Regions from separate parts of the Bradyrhizobium sp. Ses1 genome, predicted to be linked through region 3. Evidence: predicted binding sites of a transcription regulator. Region 3 holds the regulator's gene; each other region holds the start of a gene.
What was found. The regulator LexA, encoded in region 3, represses DNA repair genes until DNA is damaged. The targets are predictions, from matches to a motif close to TGTTCNNNNTGTGTTCNG.
Positions count from the first base shown of each region.

Region 1: a site for LexA is predicted at 2,000-2,017, ahead of AC5ZG5_RS03070 (ImuA family protein). Genes of this name have one in related genera too.
Region 2: a site for LexA is predicted at 2,167-2,184, ahead of AC5ZG5_RS42700 (PA0069 family radical SAM protein). Genes of this name have one in related genera too.

Region 1 is NZ_JCAMOQ010000002.1:8,246-12,456, forward strand. It holds gene AC5ZG5_RS03065 (Y-family DNA polymerase) at 1-895, opposite strand, end outside; gene AC5ZG5_RS03070 (ImuA family protein) at 1,137-1,931, opposite strand; gene AC5ZG5_RS03075 (UdgX family uracil-DNA binding protein) at 2,204-3,550, shown strand; gene AC5ZG5_RS03080 (inorganic phosphate transporter) at 3,969-4,211, shown strand, end outside.
Region 2 is NZ_JCAMOQ010000077.1:10,966-15,176, forward strand. It holds gene rnhB (ribonuclease HII) at 1-741, opposite strand, end outside; gene AC5ZG5_RS42700 (PA0069 family radical SAM protein) at 982-2,145, opposite strand; gene AC5ZG5_RS42705 (glycosyltransferase) at 2,309-2,890, shown strand; gene AC5ZG5_RS42710 (bifunctional helix-turn-helix transcriptional regulator/GNAT family N-acetyltransferase) at 3,094-4,017, shown strand; gene AC5ZG5_RS42715 (RSP_7527 family protein) at 4,020-4,166, shown strand.
Region 3 is NZ_JCAMOQ010000005.1:163,190-167,400, forward strand. It holds gene AC5ZG5_RS09070 (ComEC/Rec2 family competence protein) at 1-650, shown strand, start outside; gene AC5ZG5_RS09075 (hypothetical protein) at 660-881, opposite strand; gene AC5ZG5_RS09080 (hypothetical protein) at 1,022-1,447, opposite strand; gene lexA (transcriptional repressor LexA) at 1,741-2,442, opposite strand; gene AC5ZG5_RS09090 (molybdopterin molybdotransferase MoeA) at 2,644-3,855, opposite strand; gene AC5ZG5_RS09095 (HAD-IA family hydrolase) at 3,865-4,211, opposite strand, start outside.

The sequences.
Region 1 (4,211 bases), on a different contig from region 3:
GTGCATCGAGCCGCTCGCGGAACAGGCGGTCGATCACCTCGGGCTTCGTGACCGCGCGCCCAGTCTCGACGGCAAGCGTGCGCACCGCGCCGTCGGTGCGGAAGAAGCCTGCTTCCAGCTTCCGCGCGCCCTTGCCCTGCTTGTCCATCGCCTGGACCAGCATCTTGGCGAGGTTCTGCAGCGTCAGCGCGATCATGGGCTCGGTTGTGACCGGCTCGGGAAACCGCTTTTCGACGATGTAGTCAGGCAATGGCTTGCGCGGGCTGATCGGCGCATCGCCCTGCCCCAGCGCGTGCGCGAGCCGCGTGGTGAAGGCAGCGCCGAAACGCGCCGCGATCTCATGGCGCGCGCGGGCAGCAACATCGCCGATGGTCTTCAAGCCGGCGCGGCGCAGGCCCTTGGTGATCGTCTCATCGGCGCCCAATGCCGAGATCGGCAAAGGGCTGACAGCTTCGACCTCCGCACCATCCTCGATGATCCTGCCTGACGAATGCCGCGTCAGCGTACGGGCGCAAACCGAGGTGGCTGCGATCGCGCCGCTGACGGCAAAGCCGCGCCGACTGAGCGCGCCGCAGATGATCTGCAGCATCGCGTGTTCGCCGCCGAACAGATGGGCGCAGCCGGTGATATCGAGGAAGAGACCGTAGGGCGGATCGAGCGCCACCAGAGGTGTGAAGCGGTCGCACCAGTCGGCGATGTCATTGAGCGTTTTGGCATCCGCGACCTCGTCGGCATCATAGACCGTCAGTTCCGGGCAGATCGCGCGGGCATTGGCGAGTGGCAGGCCAGTCGACAGCCCGCTTCGCGCGGCGATGTCGTCGAGAGAGTGGATCACCAGCGCGTTGTGCTCCTTGATGACGACAACGCTGGGGATCTCTTTCTTCACCTCTCCCATAGGGAGAGGTCGGATCGCATCGTTAGATGCGATCCGGGTGAGGGGTGCGGTCTCTCGCGGGACCTGAGCCCCCTCACCCGACTTGCACATGGCCATGTGCAAGTCGACCTCTCCCCGTTGGGGAGAGGTGGGAACTCGCGGCGATACCGGTTCGATCAAGGAGACCGCGTGACTCGCGGAGGCACCCCCACCCCAGCCCTCCCCCGCTTGCGGGAGAGGAGGTGCGGCGTCCGTGTGGCGATCAACTGGCGAGGCGCTGCTTCGCGCCAGTTGCCGCTTGATCCGATCGATGGGCAGGCGCGGCAGCCACAGGCTGAGGATACGCCGACGGTTCACTGAAAAGGCACTCATCACATTTCCATTCCATGATCCATCGCCCGACCGGGCCATGACGGTTGCGAACGAGCTGCGCATCGAACAGAGGCGCGCCCCACGCGCTCCAACTGGCGCCCGGCGGCGAATGCGCCGCGCGCACGATCCATCTGGTTTCCGCGGTGGACGGAAGCGGCGTTGCGGCGAGGCGCAGCAGCAGCGCGGGGACGCCTGATGATTGCGCTGATAGCGTCAGCTTGCGGCTCGCGACCAAATCGAGCTGCTTGGACTCGCCCCAGACTTCCATGATGACGGCGCCTAACGCGTCGCAGGCGAGCGCATCGGCCGTGGTGCGCAAGGCATTGTCGATGTCGGCGGCGCGCACGGTGACGAGGAGACGCGGATCGAGGCCAAGCTCGGACAGACCGTTCATCGACAGCGCGCCGGATTCGGTTTCGGAAAAATCCTGCCGCACCCAGACCAGCGGCTTTCGCGCGGCAAGACGGCCGGCAAGACCTGCGATGAAACCGGTGGCGGAAGCGCCCTGGTGCCCCTCGGCAAACACCTCGTGCACCGCGGCTTTCGCGAGGCCGCCCTTGAGCATCGCATCAGCGCCGGCATGACCGAGCGCGATCCGCGGCAGCGGATGCGCTTCATTGGATGTCTCAATGCGCTCGATGCGCCCACGCAGGGACGCAAGCGTGCTCAGGCGTGCGCTCGTCATGCGCCGCTCCTTAAGGAAGATATCGGGGCCGCTGCCGGCTTCCGGGAGAAACTAGAAGCTGGCCCAATTGTTCATGGTATGTTCTAATATAAAGCCAACTGCGCGGGAGGAGTCAATCAGATTGGTAACGGGATAAATTCATGAATGAAATCAACTCGATTCATGAGAGCCGTCATGGCCGGGCTTGTCCCGGCCATCCACGTTCTTTCCTTGGTGAGGAAGGCGTGGATGCCCGGGTCAAGCCCGGGCATGACGAGAGCGGAGCAGATGCCATGCACCACATCATCCTGGGCAACGAGACTGATTTCGACGGCTGGCGCACGACGGCGCGGGCGCTGGTATTGAATGACGTGACGCCTGATAACGTGACCTGGACAGTGCGCGGCCGCGGGCCCGATCTGCCGGAAACAGCGGCGGCAGAAGCGCCGCTCGAGCCGCCGCATGGCACGTTCAGCGTGCCGGCCAAATTCGTCGAGCTGGCGAAAACCGCAATCCTGCATCGCGATGCCAAGCGCTTTGCCCTGCTCTATCGCCTGTTGTGGCGCCTGCGCCGCGACCATGACCTGCTCGACGTCGCCGACGACCCTGATGTCGCGCGCATCCATGCGATGGCGAAGGCCGTGCATCACGAGGCACAGCGGATGCGGACGTCGATCCGCTTCCGCGAGATCGGGCGCGAGCACAAATCGCATTTCGTCGCCTGGTTCGAGCCGCAGCATCATATCGTGGAACTGGCGGCGCCATTCTTCGCGAGCCGCTTCGCCGACATGCCCTGGTCGATCCTCACACCTGATGTCTGCGCGCATTGGGATGGACATGCGGTGTCGATCACCCCTGGTATCGGCGAGGCCGGGATGCCTGCAGGCAATCGGCTGGAGGAAATCTGGCAGCGTCATTACGCTACGATCTTCAACCCGGCAGCGAAGCAATCGAGGAACCTGCCGGAGGCTTCGACGATTAAGCCCACAAGCGAAATCGCCACGCCACCGGAACCCGCCATGATCCGCCACGCCGACCGACTGAGTGCGCTGCGGAAGGAAGCCGCCGATTGCCGCGCCTGCCATCTCTATGAGCATGCGACCCAGACCGTGTTCGGCGAAGGCCCGCAAAGCGCGCAGGTGATGCTGGTCGGCGAGCAGCCGGGCGACAAGGAAGATATCGCCGGAAAACCGTTCGTCGGTCCCGCCGGCCTGATGCTCGACCGCGCGCTTGACGAAGCCGGTATCGACCGCAAAAAGGTCTACGTCACCAATGCGGTGAAACATTTCAAATTTGTGCCGCGCGGCAAGATCCGCCTGCACCAGAAGCCGAATACGCCGGAGATCAAGGCCTGCCGCCAATGGTATGAGCGGGAACTCGCATCGATCAAACCGGACCTAGTAGTGGCGATGGGCGCGACCGCTGCGCAATGCGTGTTCAACAAGCTCACGCCGATCAACAAGAACCGCGGCCGCCTGATCGATCTTGACGACGACGTCAAGGCGCTGGTGACGGTGCATCCCTCCTATCTGCTGCGGCTGCCCGATGAGGATGCGAAAGCGCGGGAATATCAACGCTTTGTCGAGGATCTGAAGATCGCCGCGGAACTGTTGAGGAAACGCGCGCGGGCTGCGGCATAAGCATGGCCCCATGCATAGCACTGCAAATATCAAGCCGTTGATAACACTGATATCTATTTACAACCTTACATTGATGGACAATACTCCCCTATTACAGGGGGAGTTTGGGGCGTCTTGTTCACGCCAATGACGTTCCCATGCGGTCGACGCGCTGCCACGGCGCCACAGCCCCGGCGTCAGGCAGCGCGCGACCGCTCCTCTCCATCACACATCCATCACACACTTTCGCTACGAGCATGGCTCGTCATGTGAATGGTCAACATTCGTGTCGCGAGCGCGCGTGACAGACGATCATCGATGCAACACCCAAGCACCGTTGCGACACGCGTTTCATTCAAGCACACTACGGCTGTCATCTAACCTTCAAGTCAATGGTCAAGACTAAGGGCCTCCTTCCGTATTTCGACGGGGCCTCAGAATGACCGATTTTGCACTCAATACTTCAGTACGCGACGAAAGACCGATTCAGCCGGCTTCAAGGCCAAATCTCGATAAAGGCTTCAATCCGCTGACGATGATCCTCTTCTTCGGCATCCTCGCGGCGGGGTTGCTGTTCGTCGCCTACAGCATCTATTCCGACGTCGATGCCACCGGCACCCGCGTCACCACGTTCTTGCCCTACATCCTGCTGTTCGTTGCGCTCTTGATTGCGCTCGGCTTT
Region 2 (4,211 bases), on a different contig from region 3:
GGCAGCCGTCGCCTCGGCCTCGATCGTCGGGTCCACCGTGAAGAGATCGGGCTCGATCGTTTCCGGAAAATGCTTCTGCCGCGCGGCGATCACGGGCGCGAAGAAGCTGCGGTGATGCGCGCTCGGGCCGAGGCGATCCAGCGCCTCCAGATGTTCCGGCACCGCATAGCCCTTGTGCTGTTCGAAGCCATAGCCGGGACAATCCAGCGCCAGCGCGCACATCAGCCGATCCCGCGTCACCTTGGCGATGATGGAAGCGGCTGCGATCGACATCACGATGCCGTCACCGCCGATCACGGCCTCACAGTCGCAAGTCACGGCGACCTTGTCGCGGCCGTCGACGAAGACATGCTTGGGTGCCTCCGGCAGCGCCTGCACGGCGCGCGCCAACGCCCAGAGCGAGGCGCGCAGGATATTGTCGCGATCGATTCGCGCCGGCGAAGCGAAAGCCACCGCAAACGCCGACGTCGCGCAGATCTGCTCAAACAGCTCTTCGCGCCGTTCCGCCGTCAGCCGCTTCGAATCGTCGATGCCTTTCGGAATCCGCTTCGGGTCGAGCACCACGGCCGCGGCGACCACGGGACCTGCCAAGGGACCGCGTCCGGCCTCGTCGCAGCCGGCAATCGGCCACACCCCGCGCTTGATCAGCGCGCGCTCGCGCCGAAAGCTCGGCGGCGTCACAGCGATCACGCCCTTTGCCGGTTTGACCGGCTTTTTCTTCTCAGACTTGTCCCGACTCATGGGCGCGACTGTGCTGAAGCAGCCGCCGCCGCGCAACCGGGAACCCGGCGCTCGTCCCCATTATTCAGCTTTTTGAGGCAGACATTCCGATCTTTCCTCCGTCATTGCGAGCGCAGCGAAGCAATCCACCTCTCCGCTTGCGGAGATATGGATTGCTTCGTCGCGGAGCCTGTCATCGGGCCCGCCAGAGGCGGGACCCGTTGGCTCCTCGCAATGACGGAGAGGGACGCAATGACGGTCCTAAAACAACCTCAACTGCTCGCCGCTCTGCTTGGGCTTGACGAAATGGTCGGTCGTCAGCTTCGAGCGGCGCTTGTTCAGGCCGAGCTTCTCGCAGGCGATCTCGAACCTGCGGCCGATCATCCAGGCCATCGGCCCGGTGCCCTTCATCCGCGTCCCCCACTGCGAGTCGTAGTCGCGCCCGCCGCGCATATCGCGGATCAGGGTGAAGACGTGACGGTAGCGGTCCGGGTAGTTCGCGAGCAGCCATTCCCGGAACAGGTCGCGCACTTCCAGCGGCAGCCGCAGCAGCACGTAACTTGCTTCCTTGGCGCCGGCATGCGCCGCCGCATCGAGGATGCGCTCGATCTCCGAATCGTTCAGCGCGGGGATCACGGGCGCCACCATTACGGTGGTGGGGATGCCGGCATCCGAAAGTCGCTTGATCGCCTCCAGCCGCTTCGGCGGCGTCGAGGCGCGCGGCTCCATGGTGCGCGCCAATTTGGCATCGAGCGTCGTCACCGACAGCGCGACCTTGACCAGATTGCGCTTCGCCATCCGCTGCAGGATGTCGATGTCGCGCACGACCAGCGCCGACTTGGTGACGATGCCGACCGGATGGCCGGCGCGCTCCAGGGTTTCGAGGATGCCGCGCATGATCTTGTGTTCGCGCTCGATCGGCTGGTACGGATCGGTGTTAGTACCGATCGCGATCATGCGCGGCTCATAGCCCGGCGCGGCGAGTTCCTTCTCGAGCAGCGCCGGCGCATCAGGTTTTGCCAAAAGCTTCGATTCGAAATCCAGTCCTGGCGACAGGCCGAGATAGGCATGGGTCGGCCGCGCGAAGCAGTAGACGCAGCCATGCTCGCAACCTCGGTACGGATTGATCGAGCGGTCGAAGCCGATATCGGGCGAGTCGTTGCGCGCGATCACCTTGCGCGAGGTGTCGAGCGAGACAGTGGTCTTGAACGGCGGCAGGTCTTCCAGGCTCTGCCAGCCGTCGTCGAACGTAACGCGCGCCTCGGCCTCGTAACGGCCGCTGGCATTGGATTGCGCGCCGCGGCCGCGCCGCCGTTCGCGCTCGATCGCGACCGCGAGTTCGGGAAACGCGGAGGGCGCACCCGCCGGTGTGGAGGGCGCCGTCACCGGCGGGTGCTTGAGGGCATGAGAGGATGCTCGGCTCATGCTCCGAAGCTAGCACGTCGCAAGAACAAATCAAGAACGCATTCGCGAAATTCCACAGCGGCGCTGCCGCAAAAAACTGCACCCCTACGGCTGTTTTGATTGTGACAAGGTGATAACAATTTTCGAGCTTTCCACCCATTTTGAGCCAACGAAGCCGCTGTTGATGCTGAGCGTGATTATTCCGACTGAAGGCGACGAGCGGACCGCGGTCGCGACTCTTGCGGCGCTGGTTCCGGGCGCCGCGGCCGGGGTCGTGAAAGAGGTACTGCTGGTCGATCGCGCCAAGGACGGCGCCAAGACCGACGTGATCGAGCGCGTCGCCGATGTCGCCGGCTGCCGCTTCATGGCCTTCGACGGCAGTCGCGCCGCAGCGCTGGCGGCCGGCGCCCGTCAGGCGCGCTCGCCCTGGCTGATGTTCCTGCATGCCGGCGCCGTACTCGACAGCGGCTGGATCGAGGAGACCGCCCAGTTCATCCAGGGCGTCGCGATGAGCGGCCGGCCGCGCGCCGGCATCTTCCGCTACGCCCGCTCGCCCTATGCCGACGCACGCCTGCGGGACAGCTTCAAGTTCGTCGCCCGCATGCTGACCGGCCCGACTGCCGAACAGGGCCTCCTGATCGCGCGCGATCACTATGAGCAGCTCGGCGGCTACCGCCCGGATGCCCCCCGCTCCGAGGCGCGGCTATTGCGGCAGCTCGGCCGCTCCTCCCGCACCATGCTGCGCAGCCGGATCATCGTGGCGTAGTTCCTTACGCTTCCCTCGTCATTCCGGGATGCGCCAAAGGCGCAGGCCCGGAATCCATCGGGCCGCAAGCCAAGTGGGTAAATGGATTCTCTGATGTGCAATTGCACATCATAGCTCGCGCTTCGCGCGCCCCGGAATGACAGCGCCTGATACTTGCCAAAGTCAAATAATTGTTTGACAATGGCAACTATCGAGGTGCCCCTATGTCAGAGCCGGATTCCGAAACCCAAATCGCCGCGGTGCGGGCGTTCAATCGCTTCTACACCCGCAAGCTCGGCGTCCTCGACCAGCATTTATTGAAAAGCCCGTTCTCGCTCAGCGAGGCGCGGGTGCTTTATGAGCTAGCCCATCGCGAGGAGATATCGGCAAAGGAGATCGGGACCGAGCTCGGGCTCGATCCCGGCTATCTCAGCCGCATCCTGCAGAAATTCGACGAGGACGGGCTTTTGACCCGACGCCCGCTCGCCTCCGACCGCCGGCAATACCAGCTCGGCCTCACCGCAAAGGGGCGGCAGACCTTTGCCAGGATCAACCGCACCTCGCATGACGAGGTCGCGGCGATGCTGGCACGGCTTCAGCCGGACGATCGCGTCCGCCTGACCGGAGCAATGGGCACGATCGAGCGGCTGCTCGGCGAGACCGCAGCCCCGCGCGCGGTGCTGCGCGATCCGCGGCCGGGCGATATGGGCTGGGTGGCGCAGAGCCATGGCGCGCTCTACGCCAGCGAATACGGCTTCGATTCATCTTTCGAGGCGCTGGTCGCCGAGATCGTCGCAAAATTCCTGACCTCGTTCGACGCCTCGCGCGAACGCTGCTGGATCGCCGATCTCGAAGGTGCGCCGGTCGGCTCGGTGTTCCTGGTCAGGCATTCCGACGACGTCGCCAAGCTCAGGCTGCTCTTGATCGACCCTGCCGGGCGCGGCCAGGGGCTCGGCAAGCGGCTGGTTGGCGAATGCATCAGCTTCGCCAGGGCCTGCGGCTACCGCAAGATCACGCTCTGGACCCAGAGCATCCTGATCGCCGCGCGAAAAATCTATCAGGACGCGGGCTTCGTGCTGGTGAAAAGCGAGCCGCACCGCAGCTTTGGGCAGGACCTCGTCGGCGAGACCTGGGAGCGGACGCTGTGAAGTTGACGCGCCGCGATCCCGCGCGGCGCATCACGCCGGAGCTGCTTGCCTTCTATATCAAGCGAGCGCACGCGCTTCGTGCCGAGGCTTATCGCGATATGACGCGCGCGTCGTGGGATTGGCTGATGAAGGTCATTCACAAGCGTTGATGTTGCCACCAGCGTCATTCCGGGGCGCGCGTCAGCGCGAACCCG
Region 3 (4,211 bases):
TGATCGCCGCGAGCCTGGGCGTCATCCTGCTCGGGCTGTTGCGCACGCCGCTGCGCTTCGCCGGCGCGGCGGTGCTTCTCATTGCGGTGGTCTGGGCGGTGAGGGCGCCGCAACCCGACATCCTGATTTCCGGCGACGGCCGCAATGTCGCCGTTCGCGGCGGTGACGGGCGGTTGCACCTGATGCGCACCGCGAAGGACGCGTTTCTCGCCAAGGAGTGGCTTGCCGCGGATGCCGATGCTCGCACTGCAAGCGACCCGTCGCTCACGGAGGGCGTCTCATGCGATGAGGGCGGCTGCGTGACCCCGGCCGCGGGCGGCGCGTTCGTTGCGCTCACGCAGCGATCCGAGGCGCTCGCGGACGATTGCGAACGGGCGGTGCTGATCGTGACCGCACGGCCGGTGCCACAAGGCTGTGCGGCGGCGGTCATCGATGCCGAGCGCCTGCGGCGGCAGGGCGGGCTGGCGCTGCGGCGGAACCGGAACGGCTTCGTCATCGATGCGGTCAAGCCTGCCGGCCTCGACCGGCCGTGGTCGCCTGCGGTGTCAGGCGAAGGCGAACCCGAGACCACGATCCGGATCCAAGGGGCACCCGCGCCGCGCGCCATCGATGCGACCCCGTCCGAGTCCGACCTGCAGCCGGAAGACTGAGCGCTCCCGTCAATCTCCACCGGCGTTGGCCGGCAGCTCGAAGGCGCCGAGCCGAAATTCGTCCGGACCGCCCGAATGCGACGGCACTTGCACGAGCGTGAAACTCGCATCCGGAAATCGCTCCCAGATCGCGAGATCTTCCGCTGCGACGGTGAGCCAGCCGAACCTGAACATGTATCGGCCGGGCTGGGCCACCCGTCCGGCTTTTTGCCATGTGATCTTGGTGACCACCGATCATGCCCCTTGCGAATAGTTCAACAAAAAATCGCATGCGCCCCCGGATGGCCTCCGGGGCCGCTCGAAATACTTTGCTTTTCACCCGCGGCAACGTCCCGCCGGCCGAGACCGGCGGCGCACGCTGCCCGAAGCTCTCAGCCGATGAACAGCGGGTTCGGCGCGGGGCGCTGGTCGACCGCCTTCGGTGCCGGCTCTGCAACATGATGCGTCACTGGCAATTGCAGCACGGTCGCTCGCTGCCCTTCGCAGAGCTGGGTCACCAGCACATGGCTGCCATCGGGGAATTCGATCGCGTCGTGATGACGATCCCGAATATGCGCATCGATCTGGTTGAACTTGCCGACACGGAAGCCGGTCGTCTTGGTCCAGATCCAGCGATTGTCGTAGCGGACGTTATCGGCGAACGCGAGTTCGGTCCCGGGAAGCATGCAGACTGCGACCGTCGGATCGCTTTCCGAAGCGAAGCCGCGGGTCGAAGTGCCGCGGAAGGTGGTGGTGATAAGCGTCTCTCCAACTTGGGCGGGACGCGTCGCCACGGCATGCAGGCTATAGTCACACATCGGATTGCTCCTCATTCGAGATAGCCGACCCGTGCCTGGGAAGAGGCGCAGGCCTCTATCAGAGTGGACGATAACTTATAAGCCTCTGCTCCGTTCTTGGCATTTGTACGGCCCGCGCCCTCTAGCCGTTCACAAACACGATAGGAGGCGCTGCCGCACATCTCCTTGCACCGAGAGTGCCCCGGCGAACTTACCGGGGCTCTTATTCTAATCACTCTAAATCGTTCTTGTCAGTGTCCTTGAGGGCAGATCACCCACCAAAGTACCAGACGAGCTGCTGCGTCCTCGTCGGCTCAGTACTTGCGATAAAGCCCGATCAGCTTGCCCTGGATCCGCACCCGGTTCGGCGGCAGGATGCGGACTTCGTAGGCCGCATTGGCAGGCTCAAGCGCGATTGACGCGCCGCGGCGACGGAAGCGCTTCAGCGTCGCTTCCTCCTCATCGATCAGCGCCACCACGATGTCGCCGGTGTTGGCGGTGTCGTTACGCTGGATCAGCGCCATGTCGCCGTCGAGGATGCCGGCCTCGACCATGGAATCGCCGCGCACCTCGAGCGCATAATGCTCGCCGGAGCCGAGCATGTCGGGCGGCACGCTGATGGTGTGGCTGCGGGTCTGCAGCGCCTCGATCGGCGTACCCGCCGCGATCCGGCCCATCACGGGAACGGCGACGGGACGGTTGCCATCGTCTTCGGCCACGGCCGCGCTGGTCGTGCGCTTGCCGAGCGTGCCCTCGATGACGCTCGGCGTGAAGCCGCGGCGGCCGTTGCCGGCAGCGGAGAGCTCAGGCAGTTTGATCACCTCGATCGCGCGGGCGCGGTTCGGCAGGCGGCGGATGAAGCCCCGTTCCTCCAGCGCCGTGATCAGGCGGTGGATGCCGGACTTCGAGCGCAGGTCGAGCGCGTCCTTCATCTCGTCGAAGGAAGGAGGCACGCCGGCCTCTTTCAGCCGTTCGTTGATGAAACGCAGAAGTTCATACTGTTTGCGCGTAAGCATCGCGAGCATTCCCCCGGTTGGTAGCGTCGTTCGATCCGAGACTTGAGAAGAGCTGATCTCGGGAGTCACGCACTCCCATTCGTAGACAGCGAGTTTCGAAACAAATCATGAACGGACACTATATGTTCGATATGTGTTCCGCAACCACTTAATTTCTGGTGAACGCGACCAGAGATGCTCCGGCAGATGCTGGTCGCAGCGTCATTCGGGCAATCGGAGGATGTCGCAAGGCGCGCCTTTTGCTGCGGCTGGCGCGAATGGCGGACGGATCACAAGTGCCTGCGCCGCAGTGAGATTCCCAAGCAGCGAACTGTCTTGCTTGGTGACCGGCGTTGCGATCAGCGTGCCGTCGTCGCGCTCTTCGAGTAGCGCACGAAGATAATCTTCGCGCTGATCGTTGGCGGCGAGATCGCGGCCGAGCAGGGCGCTTTCCGTCACGTGATGAATCGCCGAGCGGCCGAGCAGGGCCCGAATCAACGGCACCAGGAACAGATAGGCGCAGACATAGGACGACACCGGATTGCCGGGCAGGCCGATCACTCGCATCGCGCCGAGCCGGCCATGCATCATCGGCTTGCCCGGCCGCATCGCGATCTTCCAGAACGCCATGGTCACGCCCTCGGCCTCAAGCGACGGCTTCACGAGGTCATGGTCGCCGACCGAGGCGCCGCCGGTGGTGATGAGGATGTCGGCGCCCGCGGCATGCGCGCGGCGGATGCCGTCAGTGGTGGCGGCAACCGTGTCGGCGGCGACCCCCAGATCGATCGCTTCAGCGCCTTCCGCACGCGCCATCGCCCGCAGCGCATAGCCGTTGGAATAGACGATCTGGCCTGGACCCGGAGAGGTGCCCGGCATCACGAGTTCGTCGCCGGTCGCGAGCACGGCGACCTTGGGTCGGCGCCGCACGGGGAGTTCCGGATAGTTCATCGACGCCGCCAGCGACAGCGCGCGGTCGGTCAGCCGGCTTCCGCGCCTGAGCAGCACGTCACCCTCGCGGAAATCGACGCCGGCGGGCCGGATATGCCGCCCGGCGACAGCGGCCTCGGTGATGGTGATGTGATCGCCATCGACCTGGGCGTCCTCCTGGATCACGACCGCATCGGCGCCGGCGGGAATGACGCCTCCGGTGAAGATCCGTGCCGCTTCCCGCGGACCAAGTTCCCGACCGAACGGCCGGCCCGCGGCGACTTCGCCGATCACCTTCAGCCGCGCGCTCAAGTCGGCGGCGTCGGCGGATCGCACCGCATAGCCATCCATCGCCGACATCGCGAGTGGCGGCTGAGTACGTTTTGCCGCGACGTCACGGGCAAGCGTGCGGTGATAGGCGGCATCGAGCGCGACCATCTCTTCCGGCAATGGTTCCGCGCCGGCGAGGACCGCGGCAAGCGCATCGGCGACCGGCATCAGTGCCACGGGCAACTCCTAAATTCCGAGCGCGACAAGCGCGTTCGTCACATCATCCGGCGATGTGACGTGAATGGCCGTGAGACCTATCGCCCGTGCGCCGCGAATGTTCTCGGCGGAATCGTCGAAGAACACGATGCGCGAAGCCGGCACGCCGATCGCCTTTATCACGTAATCATAGGCGTCCGCGTCAGGTTTCCGTAGCCCGATCGTCGAGGAGAAGAAGATCTGACGGAAGTGGCCGAGCACGTCCGAATAGGCTGTCGAGAAATGCTCGATATGAGGCGGATTGGTGTTCGAGAACGCATAAAGCGGCAGGCGCGTCTTGGCGCGCGCCAGGTGCTCGGCGATTCCCGGCATCTCGC